DNA from 2 places in the Arthrobacter sp. 01T414 genome. Region 2 is predicted to be linked to the other one. Evidence: riboswitches for the same ligand, from Rfam matches in the RefSeq annotation. Region 2 holds a riboswitch; the other holds the start of a gene.
What was found. A riboswitch is a leader RNA that binds a small molecule or an ion and turns the genes downstream of it on or off. The one in region 2 is predicted to bind glycine.
Positions count from the first base shown of each region.

Region 1: linked by a shared signal. The riboswitch ahead of AC1DK9_RS06005 (amino acid permease) and the one ahead of gcvP (aminomethyl-transferring glycine dehydrogenase) in region 2 are both predicted to bind glycine.

Region 1 covers NZ_JBFTQK010000002.1:109,707-116,768, forward strand. The annotation lists gene gcvP (aminomethyl-transferring glycine dehydrogenase) at 1-1,716, opposite strand, end outside; glycine riboswitch at 1,852-1,951, opposite strand; glycine riboswitch at 2,237-2,334, shown strand; gene AC1DK9_RS06005 (amino acid permease) at 2,490-3,959, shown strand; gene purU (formyltetrahydrofolate deformylase) at 4,004-4,867, shown strand; gene AC1DK9_RS06015 (methylenetetrahydrofolate reductase) at 5,004-5,858, shown strand; gene AC1DK9_RS06020 (MBL fold metallo-hydrolase) at 5,974-6,621, opposite strand; gene AC1DK9_RS06025 (S-(hydroxymethyl)mycothiol dehydrogenase) at 6,618-7,062, opposite strand, start outside.
Region 2 covers NZ_JBFTQK010000006.1:119,230-126,291, forward strand. The annotation lists gene gcvP (aminomethyl-transferring glycine dehydrogenase) at 1-2,745, opposite strand, end outside; glycine riboswitch at 2,785-2,900, opposite strand; glycine riboswitch at 2,902-3,000, opposite strand; gene AC1DK9_RS14095 (TetR/AcrR family transcriptional regulator) at 3,389-3,928, opposite strand; gene AC1DK9_RS14100 (MFS transporter) at 3,997-5,565, shown strand; gene AC1DK9_RS14105 (Dps family protein) at 5,681-6,163, opposite strand; gene AC1DK9_RS14110 (sigma-70 family RNA polymerase sigma factor) at 6,300-7,062, opposite strand, start outside.

The sequences.
Region 1 (7,062 bases), on a different contig from region 2:
GGCGAGCTCACCCTGGGAGCCGGCGTTGGGCTGGATGGAGACCTGGTCGTAGCCGGTGATCTCGGTCAGCTGGGCTTCGAGGTCCTCGATCAGTTCGCGCCAGCCCGCCGTCTGGGATTCGGGTGCGAAGGGGTGGATGGAGGCGAATTCCGGCCAGGAGATGGCTTCCATTTCGGCCGTGGCGTTCAGCTTCATGGTGCACGAACCCAGTGGGATCATGGTTCGGTCCAGGGCCAGGTCGCGGTCCGAGAGGCGGCGGATGTAGCGCAGCAGCTGGGTCTCGGAGCGGTGCGTGTTGAACACCGGGTGCTGCAGGTAATCCGAGGTGCGCAGCACCGCTTCCGGCAGCTCAAAGCCGTTCGCTTCTCTCACCGGGCCGGCACCGAAGGCCACGGCCACCGCGGAGAGGACTTCCGGCGTCGTGGTCTCATCGACCGACACGCCAACTGTGTCCGGGTCGATGAAGCGCAGGTTGATGCCGCGGGCTTCCGCGGCGGTGATGACCTTGCGGGCTTTGCCGGGGACGCGGACGGTCAGGGTGTCGAAGAAGGACCCGCTGAGCAGTTCGCGGCCCGCCGTTTCCAGTGCGGTGGCGAGAACCCGGGCGTTGTTGTGGACGTTGTCGGCGATCGCTTTCAGTCCGTCCGGGCCGTGGTAGACGGCGTAGAACGAGGCGACGATGGCCAGCAGCGCCTGGGCGGTGCAGATGTTGGACGTGGCCTTCTCGCGGCGGATGTGCTGCTCGCGGGTCTGCAGCGCCAGCCGGTAGGCGGGGGCGCCGGCGTTGTCCTTGGACACGCCCACGAGGCGGCCCGGCAGGGTGCGTTCCATCCCGGCCCGGACGGCCATGTACGCGGCGTGCGGGCCGCCGAAGAACAGCGGCACGCCGAAGCGCTGGGTGGAGCCGACGGCGATGTCGGCGCCCTGCTCACCGGGAGGGGTGATCAGGGTCAGGGACAGCAGGTCAGCGGCGACGGTGACGAGTGCGCCGCGCTCCTTCGCGTCCGCAATGACCGTGGACTGGTCCCAGACGCGGCCGGAAACGCCGGGCTGCTGCAGCACGATGCCGTTGATGTCGCCGTCGGGCAGGCCCTTGGACAGGTCAGCGACCTCGACCTCAAAGCCAAGGGCCTCGGCGCGGCCCCTGACGATCGCGATGGTCTGCGGGAGGCAGTCGGCGTCGAGGACGGTCTTGCCGCCGCTGGCCGCCTTGTCCTTATTGGCCCGGCGCATCAGCAGCACGGCCTCGGCGACGGCGGTGGCTTCGTCCAGCAGCGAGGCGTTGGCGATCGGCAGGCCGACGAGGTCCTGGACCATGGTCTGGAAGTTCAACAGCGCCTCCAGCCGGCCCTGCGAGATTTCCGGCTGGTAGGGCGTGTACGCGGTGTACCAGGCCGGAGCTTCGAGGATGTTCCGGCGAATCACGGCGGGGGTCACGGTGTCGTAGTAGCCCTGCCCGATCATCTGCACGGCCGTCTTGTTCCTGGAGGCGATCCTGCGCAGCTCGGCCAGGACCTCCACCTCGCTGAGGGCATCGGTCAATCGCAGGGGAACATCCTGGCGGATGGAATCGGGAACGGCGGTATCAACCAGGCCGTCAACGCTGTCGTAGCCGACAGCCTTCAGCATGGTGTCGACGTCGGCCTGGCGGCGTGCGCCGATATGGCGATCGGCGAAATTGGATGGAAGAGATTGAACCGTCAAGAGGAACTCCAAGGTTTGGCCGACGCAACGCGCCGGAGGGGACCGGGTTCCTCCCCGCTCTGTATTGGACCTGAGAGATTCCGCAGACCTTTGTCCGCTTGCACCGTCGGTGAGCCAGGAACGTGCCTGACTGCTTTCCAGAGTTGCCTCGCCGCGGCGGTACGGGGGCCTGAGAGATTCCTGGGGAGGATTTGCTCCTACGGCGCCTGCCCGGTGATGACGGGGAGGACTCTCCCGCCACGGCTCGAAAGGCGTATTCGAATGTGGTGATTCGGCTCACACGCTACACGCAATCCCSGCACCCGGCAACACGGCGGCGCCGTGCGACGAAACAATTCGACGGGGTTGACTTTCCAGCGTGATCCATCCCACACTGGATCGGCCAAGCAATGTTCCGGACGGAACAGATGGCCAGTATTTCTGCGGATCCGGGGATTCCCGGAGGCGCGGAATTCGGTTGCGGCCGGTGGTGGAGCGGGGTTGATCTCCCCGCCACTGCGCCTTCCGCACCACAACAAAATCAACATGCTTACGATCTGCGGCGGGAGAGTCCTGCCGGTACATTCAGCAGGCGCCGTAGGAGCAAATCCTCCCCAGGAATCTCTCAGGCCCATGTACCGCCGCGGCGAGGCGACTCTGGAAAGCAGCCGGACGGCGTCCGGCTCACCGAAGGTGCAAGCGGTTCCTGCGGGGGCAGGAAACGCGGAAACTCTCAGGTCCAAGACAGAGCGGGGAGGAACCCGAATCATCGTGGCACCGATGCCACTTGAACGATGGAGTTCCTCATGACGATTCAGCGACCACCCACTACCGCAGTCGAAGCCCCGCACCTTGAGCGGCAGCTCAGCAACCGGCACATCCAGCTCATCGCGATCGGCGGCGCCATCGGCACCGGCCTGTTCATGGGCTCGGGCAAGACCATCTCGGCGGCCGGCCCGTCGGTGATCTTCGTTTACATGATTATCGGCTTCATGCTGTTTTTCGTCATGCGGGCCATGGGCGAGCTGCTCCTGTCCAACCTGCACTACAAGTCGTTCAGCGATTTCGCGGCAGATCTATTGGGTCCCTGGGCCGGGTTCTTCACCGGGTGGACTTACTGGTTCTGCTGGGTGATCACCGGCATTGCAGACGTCATTGCCATCGCCGGGTACTCCCAGGAACTCTGGCCGGGACTGCCCCTCTGGATCCCGGGGCTGGTCACCATTGCGATCCTGCTGCTGTTGAACCTGACAACGGTGAAGGCGTTCGGTGAGACCGAGTTCTGGTTCGCCCTCATCAAGATCATCGCCATCGCTGCGCTGATCGTCGTGGGCCTGTTCATGATCTTCAGCGGATTCAGCTCCGAGGCCGGACCGGCAACCTTCAGCAACCTCTGGAGCCATGGCGGCTTCTTCCCGAATGAGTTCATGGGCTTCGTGGCCGGATTCCAGATCGCCGTGTTCGCTTTCGTGGGCATCGAACTGGTGGGCACGACGGCGGCAGAGGCCAAGGACCCGGAGAAGAACCTGCCCCGCGCCATCAACTCCATCCCGGTGCGCGTCCTCCTCTTCTACGTCGGCGCCCTCATCATCCTGATGTCCGTCATCCCGTGGACCCAGTTCGCCGCCGGACACAGCCCATTCATCGCCATGTTCTCCCTGGCCGGCCTCGGCGCGGCCGCCACGGTCGTCAACCTGGTGGTCCTCAGCTCGGCGATGTCCTCGGCCAACTCCGGCATCTACTCCACCTCGCGCATGGTCTACGGCCTGGCCCAGGAAGGTGACGCGCCGGCACGCTTCGGCGACCTGTCCCGCCGCAAGGTTCCGCAGAACGCACTCTTCCTGTCCTGCGTGCTGCTGCTGGCCGGCGTCGTGCTCATGTACGCGGGGGAGAACATCGGCAAGGCCTTTGAAATGGTCACCACCGTTTCCGCGGTCTGCTTCATCTTTGTCTGGTCGATCATCCTCGCCAGCTACGTAGCGTTCCGCCGTCGCCGTCCCGGTTTGCATGACTCATCCAAGTTCAAAATGCCCGGCGGCGTTCCCATGGTCTGGGTTGTCTTCGCCTTCTTCGCCTTCGTGCTCTGGACCCTGACCACCCAGCCCGACACGCTGGCGGCGCTGCTGGTGACTCCGGTGTGGTTCCTCGTGCTCGGCGCCGCATGGTTCGTGCTGCGCCGCAGGCCCGTCCACCTGGCCCGCTACGAGGCGTTCAAGGCAGAGCTGCAGTCCGAACAGGATGTCGCAGCCGAGCTCCGGGCGGTGGACGGCAAGTGAGCACCGGAACAGGCACGCCATCCAACGTCCCGGCCCCCGAACAGCTGGAGGGATCGAGTACGGAGTTTGTCCTCACCCTCGACTGCGCGGAATCGCCGGGGATCATTCACTCCGTGTCCAAATTCCTCCTGGACCACGGCTGCAACATCGTCGACATCAAGCAGTTCGGAGACCGGCAGGAACAGCACTTCTTCATGAGGGTGCATTTCGTCTCGACCGGCAGCTTCGCCGACGTCGAAGAACTCCGGCGCGACTTCACGCCGGTGGCCGCGGAATGGACGATGAACTGGCGCCTGGAGCGGCACGGCCGGAAACAGCGAATCCTCGTCATGGTCTCCAAATACGGCCACTGCCTCAACGACCTGCTCTTCCGCGCCCGCATCGGGGAACTGCCGGTCGAGATAGTGGCGGTGGTGTCCAACCACCGGGACCACGAGGACCTGGTCACCTGGCATGGGATCCCCTTCCACCATGTGCCAGTGACCCAGGCGACGAAGCCGGAGGCCGAGGCAACGCTGCTCTCCCTGGTGGATGCCTACGATGTGGAGCTGGTTGTCCTTGCCCGCTACATGCAGGTCCTGAGCGACAACCTCACGGCCCGGCTCGCCGGCAGGGCAATCAACATCCACCATTCCTTCCTGCCGAGTTTCAAGGGAGCCAAGCCCTACCACCAGGCGTACGAACGGGGGGTCAAGACCGTTGGGGCCACCGCCCACTACGTTAATTCGGAGCTGGATGAGGGGCCGATCATCGCGCAGCAGGTCATCGAAGTGGACCACACCTACGCGCCCGCTGACCTAGTGGCGGTGGGCCGCGACGCCGAATGCAAGGCCCTGACGAACGCCGTCCGCTGGCATTCCGAAGGCCGCATCATTCTCTCCGGCAACCGGACCGTCATCCTTCGCTGACGGCCTCCCGCCCGGTCATGCGAAGCCACCCGACGTCCGGGTGGCTTCGCATGACGAACCTGGTCCGGTCCCCGGATCCCACCGCTCAGGCCTGTCCCTTCCGGCGCGTCGCGCCGGCCATTCCTTGGAGTTCCACGTGACGGTTCAGTCTCTTTCATCCACGTCTTCGAAATCCCGGCCCGCGGCCGGTGCCCCTGCGCTTCCGACCCGGCTGGAAATCGTGCCCACCGACGGCATCGTCGCCAGGGTCCAGTCAAGCCTGCCGCCGGGCTCCGCGCTCACGGTCACCTGCCTGCCGCACCACGGGGTCAACCCCACTATGCGGGCAGCTGTCCAGCTTCGGCTCCTGGGTTATGACGTGGTGCCGCACCTCGCCGCCCGCAGCCTCGAGAGCCGCACCCAGCTCGCCGGCATCCTTAAGGATTGCGGTGCTGCCGGAATCAACGAGGTCTTCGCCGTCGGCGGGGACGCGGCGCAGGCAGCGGGCCCCTACCTGAGCAGCGCCCGGCTGTTGGAAGACATCGCCCAGCTCTCCGGCGGGAGCGTGGCCGTGGGCGTCGCCGGCTACCCCGAGGGGCATCCGCAGCAGAGCCAGCTGCGCATGCTCGACGCCCTGCTGGAGAAGCAGCACCTTGCCACCAGCGTGGTCACGCAGATGTGCTTCTCCGCCGCCCGGATCAGCTGGTACGTGGAGCTGCTGCGCCGTGAAGGCGTCGCCCTGCCGGTGTGGGCCGGCGTCGCCGGGTCGGTGCCGCGGACCAAGCTCATCTCGCTGGCCACCAAGATCGGCGTGGGACCCTCGCTCCGGTTCATCGGCCGCAAGGGTCCGCTGGCCCGGCGGCTCATGGACGGCGGCAACTATTCGCCGCAACGGCTCGTATCCGAGTTGTCGGCCGTCCAGCCCTCCCTGGCCGGCGTGCACCTGTACACCTTCAACAATCTGGAACCGTACCTGGCCGCCCGCAGGGCCGAAAGCGTGGCTGTCCCCTGAGCCGAGGCGGTTAAGGGCGGCCGATAATCCCGGGCACAGCAGGGGCCCCGCCCTGAATCCTGACGGGGCCCCGGCAGTGCCAGCCGCTTAGTGGCCGCACTGTGGAAGTAGCCGCTTAGTGGCCGCGCGCGATCCATTCCTCAAGCTGCGGCGCCTCGGCGCCGACCGTTGTCGAAGCTCCGTGCCCGGTCCGCACCACGGTGTCCGCCGGCAGGGCCAGGAGCCGGGACTTGATGGATTCGATGATGGTGGGGAAATCGCTAAAGGACCGGCCGGTGGCTCCGGGACCGCCCTGGAACAGGGTGTCGCCGGTGAAGACCGTGCCTTCGCTCTCCAGCCGGAAGCTCACGGAGCCGGGGGAGTGGCCCGGCGTGTGCAGCGCCACCAGTCGGGCGCCGGCGACGTCGAAGGTCTCGCCGTCGTCGATGCCGTGGTCCGGCTTGGTTCCCGGGAAGACCCGGTCCCAGAGCATCCAGTCGTCCCGGTGCAGGTAGACCGGTGCGTTGACCAGGCCGCGGAACGCGCCCACGGCGGCGATGTGGTCGTCGTGGCCGTGGGTGAGCAGGATGGCCTTAACAGTGCGCCCGGCGACGGCGGACGCGATGGCGTCGGCGTCGTGGGCCGGATCGATCACGACGCATTCCTGCTCGTCTCCGACGATCCAGACGTTGTTGTCGACGTCCCACGTGCCGCCGTCCAGCGAGAACGTGCCCGAAGTGACGAGCTGGTCGATCCTGAGGCCGTTACCGGAACCGCCGCTCACAGCTCAACCACCGAGCGGAGCACGGACCCGGAGTGCATCTTCTCGAACGCTTCCTCGATCTGCTCGATCGTGATCCGCTCCGTGACGAAGGCGTCCAGATCCAGCCGGCCCTGCCGGTAGAGGTCGATCAGCATGGGGAAGTCGCGGGAGGGCAGGCAGTCGCCGTACCAGGAGGACTTCAGCGAGCCGCCGCGGCCAAAGACGTCCAGCAGCGGCAGCTCCAGGGTCATCTCCGGGCTGGGGACGCCGACCAGAACCACTGTTCCGGCGAGGTCGCGGGCGTAGAAGGCCTGCTTGTATGTCTCCGGCCGTCCCACGGCATCGATCACGACGTCGGCGCCGAAGCCGCCGGTCAGTTCGCGGATCGCCTCCACCGGGTCGACGGCGGAGGAGTCCACGGTGTGGGTGGCGCCGAGTTCCTTGGCGAGTTCGAGCTTCTTG
Region 2 (7,062 bases):
GAAGACGGCCTGTTCGCGCGGGTAGCTGCGCTCCCAGTCGGTGCTGACGACGGCGGCCGCGGTGTGCGGTGCGTTGCGCAGCGGGCTGTGCTCGACAGTGAAGTCGCCGTGGGCGACCTGGTCGATCTCCTTACGGATGGCGATCATCGCCGTGATGAACCGGTCGATCTCGCCCAGGTCCTCGGACTCGGTGGGCTCGACCATCAGGGTCCCGGCCACCGGGAATGCCAGGGTGGGGGCGTGGAATCCGTAGTCGATCAGGCGCTTGGCGACGTCCTCGGCCGTGACGCCGGTCTTGGCCGTGAGTTCGCGCAGGTCCAGGATGCACTCGTGGGCCACGAGGCCGCCCTCGCCGGTGTAGAGCACCGGGAAGTAGTCGTTGAGGCGGGCCGCGATGTAGTTCGCGGCGAGCAGGGCCGACTTGGTGGCTTCGGTCAGGCCCTGCCCGCCCATCAGCTTCACGTAGGCCCAGGAGATCGGCAGCACGCCGGCGGAGCCGTAGCGGGAGGCGGAGATCGGGGTGCCCTCGGCGCCGTTGGCCGGGTCTGCTGCGTTGCCGGGCATGAACGGGGCCAGGTGGGCCTTGGCCGCGACCGGGCCCACGCCGGGTCCGCCGCCGCCGTGCGGGATGCAGAAGGTTTTGTGCAGGTTCAGGTGCGAGACGTCGCCGCCGAACTGGCCGGGCTGGGCCAGTCCGACGAGGGCGTTGAGGTTGGCGCCGTCGATGTAGACCTGGCCGCCGGCTGCGTGGATGGCGTCGCAGACCTCGCGGACGTCGGCGTCGTACACGCCGTGCGTGGACGGGTAGGTGATCATGATCGCCGAAAGGGCGTCCTTGTGCTGTTCGATCTTGGCCTGTAGGTCCGCGTGGTCGATCGTGCCGTCCGAAGCGGTGGCCACGACGACGACCTTCATGCCGGCCAGCACCGCGGAGGCGGCGTTGGTGCCGTGCGCGGAGGCCGGGATCAGGCAGATGTTGCGCTGGTCATCTCCCCGGGAGAGGTGGTAACCGCGGATCGCGAGGAGCCCGGCGAGCTCACCCTGGGAGCCGGCGTTCGGCTGGATGGAGACCTGGTCGTAGCCGGTGATCTCGGTCAGCTGGGCTTCGAGGTCCTCGATCAGTTCCCGCCAGCCCGCCGTCTGCGAGTCCGGGGCAAAGGGGTGGATGGAAGCGAACTCCGGCCAGGAGATGGCCTCCATTTCGGCCGTGGCGTTCAGCTTCATGGTGCAGGACCCCAGCGGGATCATCGTCCGGTCCAGGGCCAGGTCCCGGTCCGAGAGGCGGCGGATGTAGCGCAGCAGCTGCGTCTCGGAGCGGTGCGTGTTGAACACCGGGTGCTGCAGGTAATCCGAGGTGCGTTCGACGGCGGAGTCCAGGGCGAAGCCTTCAGAAGTGTCGGCGACGGACGCGCCGAAGGCGGCGACGACGTCGGCGACGATGGCCGCCGTCGTGGCTTCATCGGCGGAGATGCCGACAGTGTCGGCGTCGATGGCGCGCAGGTTGATGCCCTTGGCGTCAGCGGCGGCGATGAATTCGGCGGCCTTGCCAGGGACGGACACGGTCACGGTGTCGAAGAACGAGGTGTGCTGCACGTCCAGTCCGGCGGCCTTGAGCGAGGCGGCAATGGTCCGGGCGTGGCCGTGAACGGTCTCCGCGATCGCCTTCAGCCCGTCCGGGCCGTGGTAGACGGCGTAGAACGAGGCGACGATGGCCAGCAGGGCCTGGGCGGTGCAGATGTTGGAGGTCGCCTTTTCACGGCGGATGTGCTGCTCGCGGGTCTGCAGCGCCAAGCGGTAGGCGGGGACGCCGGCGTTGTCCTTGGACACGCCCACGAGCCGACCGGGCATGGAGCGTTCCAGGCCCTTCTGGACGGCCATGTACGCGGCGTGCGGGCCGCCGAAGAAGAGCGGAACGCCGAAGCGCTGGGCGGAGCCGACAGCGATGTCGGCTCCCTGCTCACCGGGAGGGGTGATCAGGGTCAGGGACAGCAGGTCAGCCGCGACGGTGACGAGCGCGCCGCGCTCCTTCGCGTCCGCAATGACGGCCGAGTGGTCGAAAACGCGGCCGGAGGCACCGGGCTGCTGCAGCACGACGCCGTTGATGACGCCCTCGGGCAGGCCCTTGGACAGGTCCGCGACCTCGACCTCGAAGCCAAGGGCCTCGGCGCGGCCCTTGACGATCGCGATGGTCTGCGGGAGGCAGTCGGCGTCGAGGACGGTCTTCCCGTCGTGGGCCGTCTTGTTCTTGTTCGCCCGGCGCATCATCAGCACGGCCTCGGCGACGGCGGTGGCTTCATCCAGCAGCGAGGCGTTGGCGATCGGCAGGCCGACGAGGTCCTGGACCATGGTCTGGAAGTTCAGCAGGGCCTCCAGTCGGCCCTGCGAGATTTCCGGCTGGTAGGGGGTGTAGGCGGTGTACCAGGCCGGAGCTTCGAGGATGTTCCGGCGGATCACGGCGGGGGTGACGGTGTCGTAGTAGCCCTGGCCGATCATCTGAACGGCGGTCTTGTTCTTGGAGGCGATCCGGCGCAGTTCGGCGAGAACTTCCACTTCGCTCAGGGCGGCGCCGAGCGCCAGGTCGGAGTCCTGCCGGATGTCCTTCGGAACGGCGGTGTCCACCAGGGCGTCGACGGTGTCGTGGCCGACAGCCCTCAGCATGGTGTCGACGTCGGCCTGGCGGCGAGCGCCGATATGCCGGTCAACGAAGGACGTGGAGGCTGAGGTAACAGTCACAAGGAACTCCATAACTAAGGCGGCGCAGGGTACGCCACATTGATTCGGGTTCCTCCCCGCTCTGTATTGGACCTGAGAGTTTCCGCGCAGCCGCTTTCGCGAGGCTCCGCTTGCACCGTCGGTGAGCACAGCACGCCATGGGGCGCACTCGCTGCTTTCCAGAGTTGCCTTGCCGCGGCGGTACATGGGCCTGAGAGATTCCTGGGGAGGGTTTGCTCCTACGGCGCCTGCTTGTACCTACTTGCAGAACTCTCCCGCCGCAGATCAAAGGCATATTCAATTGCTCGTGACCGTAGTCACAGCCTCCATTGTCCTACGCCGGAGACGCGTCCGCAAACTCCGATCCCTCGGGCGCTCCCTCACCTCCGGCACGACTTACCCCAACGCTCCCTCACCTCCGGCACGACCCACCCCAACGCTCCCTCACATCCGGCGCGAATTTCCTGAACGCTCCCTCACCTCCGGCACGACTTACCCAACGCTCCCTCACGTGATGTGAGGGAGGGTTTCCCCGGAAGGGCACCAGACCTGAGGGAGCGTCCCCCGGAAGAGCACCGGACCTGAGGCAGCGTCCCCCGGGAGGGCACCACACCTGAGGGAGCGTCCCCCGGAAGAGCGCCAAACCCGAGGGAGCGTCCCCTCGGCTTGGGCCGGATCAGCCGCGGAGTCGTTCGACGGCGGCCAGCAGGCTTTCGACATCGCCGGCCACCTCGGCCGGCGCCTCGCCGGGCCCCCGCGCCAGCATGGCATTGAAGTACAGCCCGTCCCCCATGTAGAGCACGGGCTTGGCCATCGCGGGTCCCACGTCGGCGGCAAGGAGGGCCAGCCAGCTCGCCTGCACCCCGGCCATCCGCCGCAGGGTTTCAGCGTGGGCCACTTCGGCCAGGCGGGTGGCGGCGACAAAGACGCGGTCCAGCGGGGTGTCGGCCCACACCGAGGACCTGATGAAGTACGCGGCCGCTCCCTCCGGGGCTGCGGCCATGGCAGCCAGATCCTCGGCGAGGAGCCGGTCCAGGCGCTCCAGCAGCACCGAGATCATGGCTTCCTTGTTCGGGAAGTGGTACAGCAGTCCCCCCTTGGAAACGCCGGCCAGCTTGGCTACGGCGTCCAGCGTCGCAGCGCGCTCTCCCTCCGTAATGAGAAGGGATTCGAAGGCGTCAAGGACGGCTTCGCGGGCAACGGGTTTTCTGGCCATGGCTCCCATCATGCCTGCCTGAACAGCAATTTCTTAACTATACCGTCCAGACGGTACAGTTATTGTTTATGAGTACCGCGTCCCTGTCCGCCGCCACCCATGCCGCCCCGGCTCCCCGCGCACCCTGGCGCGATTGGCTGGCCTTGTCGCTGCTCATGTTCCCGGTTCTGCTCGTGGCCGTGGACAACACCGCACTGACCTTCGCGTTGCCGGCGATTGCCCGCAGCCTGGATGCCACCGGGGTGCAGCTGCTCTGGATCGTCGACGCATATCCGCTGGTGCTGGCCGGCTTGCTCGTGGCGATGGGCAGCCTGGGTGACAGGATCGGCCGGCGTCGGCTGCTGTTCATCGGCAGCTCCGGCTTCGCAGCGGTGTCCGCCGTGACTGCTTTTGCGCCCGGCGCGGAGTGGTTGATCGCGGGCCGGGCCGGGCTGGGCTTCTTCGGCGCGATGCTGATGCCGTCCACGCTGTCCCTGATCCGAAATATCTTCCCCGAGCCCAACCGGCGTCGGCTCGCGGTGGCAATCTGGGCCGCAGGCTTCTCCGGCGGCGCTGCGCTGGGCCCGATCTTCGGCGGCTGGCTCGTGGAACACCTCTGGTGGGGAGCGGTCCTGCTGGTCGCGGTGCCGATTATCCTGCCGCTGCTGGTCTTTGGCCGCGTACTGATCCCGGAATCACGGGACCCTAACCCCGGCCGGGTGGACGCCCCCAGCATCGTCCTGTCGCTGCTGGCCATGGTGCCAGCGGTCTACGGCATCAAGATGCTGGCTACCGACGGCGTTGCGCCGGAGCCGCTCGCGGCCCTCGGCGTCGGGCTGTTGATGGGCTACGCCTTCGTCCGACGCCAGCACCGGCTGGCGGCGCAGGACTCAGGCACTCCCCTGCTGGACCTGAGCCTGTTCGGCAATCCGGTCTTCAGCACCGCCATCACAGCCAACGTCCTGGCCCTGTTTTCCTACAACGGATTCATCCTGTTCCTCGCCCAGCACCTGCAACTCCTCGAGGGGCAGTCGCCCTCGGAGTCCGGCATGGCGATGGTCCCGGCCCTGGTCGCCACAGTGGTCGCGGGACTGCTCGTGGTCCCGCTGGTGCGCAAGGTCCGTCCGGGCTTCGTGGTGGCCGGCGGCCTGCTCCTGAGCGCCACGGGATACAGCCTGGTGGCTTTCGGGGACCACGGCACCGGGCCCGGCCTGCTGCTGGCCGCCTTGCTGGTGCTGTGCCTGGGCGTCGGCGCGGCCGAAACCATCTCCAACGACCTGATCCTGGGAGCGGCGCCGGCGGCGAAATCAGGCGCAGCGGCCGCCATCTCGGAAACCGGCTACGAGGTCGGCTCCCTGCTCGGCACCGCCATCCTCGGCTCCATCCTGACGGCGTCCTACCAGCGCAACCTGCACCTTCCCGCCGTCGCCGACGGGACGGTCCCGGCGGGGGCCGCTGCCCAGGCCGGCGAGACCCTCGCCGGGGCCGCGGAACTGGCACACACCCTCCCCGCGCCGCTGGCGGAATCTGTGATGGCCGCCGCCCGGGCCGCCTTCGATTCGGGCGTCCACATCACGGCAGCCATCGCGCTGGTGCTGATGTCCGGCGCCGCGGTGCTGGCCGCCGTCGTGCTGCGCAAGGTGCCGACGGCGGCCTAACAGCCGGCGCAGGGCCGCCGCGGCGGGGGGCAAGGTCTGTCAAGGGTTAAGAGCGAGCGCCCGACGCCGGGGGGACCCGGCGTCGGGCGCGTGGAAACCGCGTGAACGAACGCGGCTACTTCTTGCTGTCCGGCGTGGTGACGCTGGCGGTGGCGCGCATAGTTTCGGCGTTAACCATCCAGGCGTACTGCTCGAACTTGGCAATGAACTCGTGCAGCAGGTCCGCGGTGGTGGGGTCTTCCTCGTCCACCTCGTCGTGCACCTTGCGCATGGTGCCGACGGCGGCCTCGAGCGCGGCAACGATCTTGTCGATCGCATCCTTGGTGTTGATCAGGCCGGTGGGGAATTCCGCGAGCGCGGTGGTCTTCGAAACCGTGGAGCTGCGACCATCCGGCAGTGCATGGAGGGCGCGCATCCGCTCGGCCAGGTCGTCGGCGAATCCACGGGCCGCCTCGATGATTTCGTCCAGCTGCAGGTGAAGGTCGCGGAAGTTGGTGCCCACAATGTTCCAGTGCGCCTGCTTGCCTTGTACGTGGAGTTCGATCAGGTCCACGAGAACGGCCTGCAGGTTGCTCGTCAGGGTAGGTGATGCTTTCATGAATCCTCCTTGATAGGAACGTCTGATCCGGCGTTATGCCTCAGACGCTACCCCAGGGAGCAAACGGCACGCGATGGTCGCGGGCGAATTTCACGATCAGCTTACTAAGTGAGCTTACTAATCGTCCGGAATCGCCTCAGACGGCCTGGTTCAGCACCGGCCCCTGCGGGAAGATGGCCCGGGTAATTCCCCCGGTGGTGGCCTCGGAGAGCTGGGCGAGATAGTCATTCCGGCGGCGCGGCGTGATCCGGGACTGCGGTTCGAAGCCCTGGTCCGGGTCATCGGCGTAGTGGGCGGTGAGGCCGTCGCGCATAAGGCGGATCGCTTCGGCGCGCTGCTGCGAGACGGCCGCGTGAGTGGAGCCCAACTCTGCTGCCAGGTCCTTGACGGTCCGGTCGCCGAAGTAGATCTCCTCGACGACGTAGCGCATCCGTTCCGGCAGCGACTTCACGGCGGCACGGAGGTACTGGAGCCGCTCGTCAGCGAGGACCGAGCCCTCCGGGGACAGGGTTTCCGCTGCGAGGGTGTCGACGACGGCGTCGTCGAGCGGCGTGAGGGTCCGCGACGCGTCCGCGAGGGCAGCTTCCACAACGCTCTGCTGGACGCCGAGCGCGGAGGCGATCTCGTCAACCGAGGGGGTGCGACCGAGCGCCGCCGCCAGGGTCTCCTGGACGGACATGGTCTCTTTGATCCGTCGGCGTGCCGAGCGCGTCGCCCAGTCGCTGGCGCGCATTTCATCGGCGAAGGCGCCGAGGATGCGGCGGCGCGCGAAGGCGCCGAAGGGCACGCCAAGGTCAGGGTCGAAGGAATCGGCCGAGGTAATCAGGGCAACGGCGCCAGCCGACGCCAGGTCATCGCGCGAGAGGTGGGACGCCTTCGAGCACAAATCTGAGACGAGA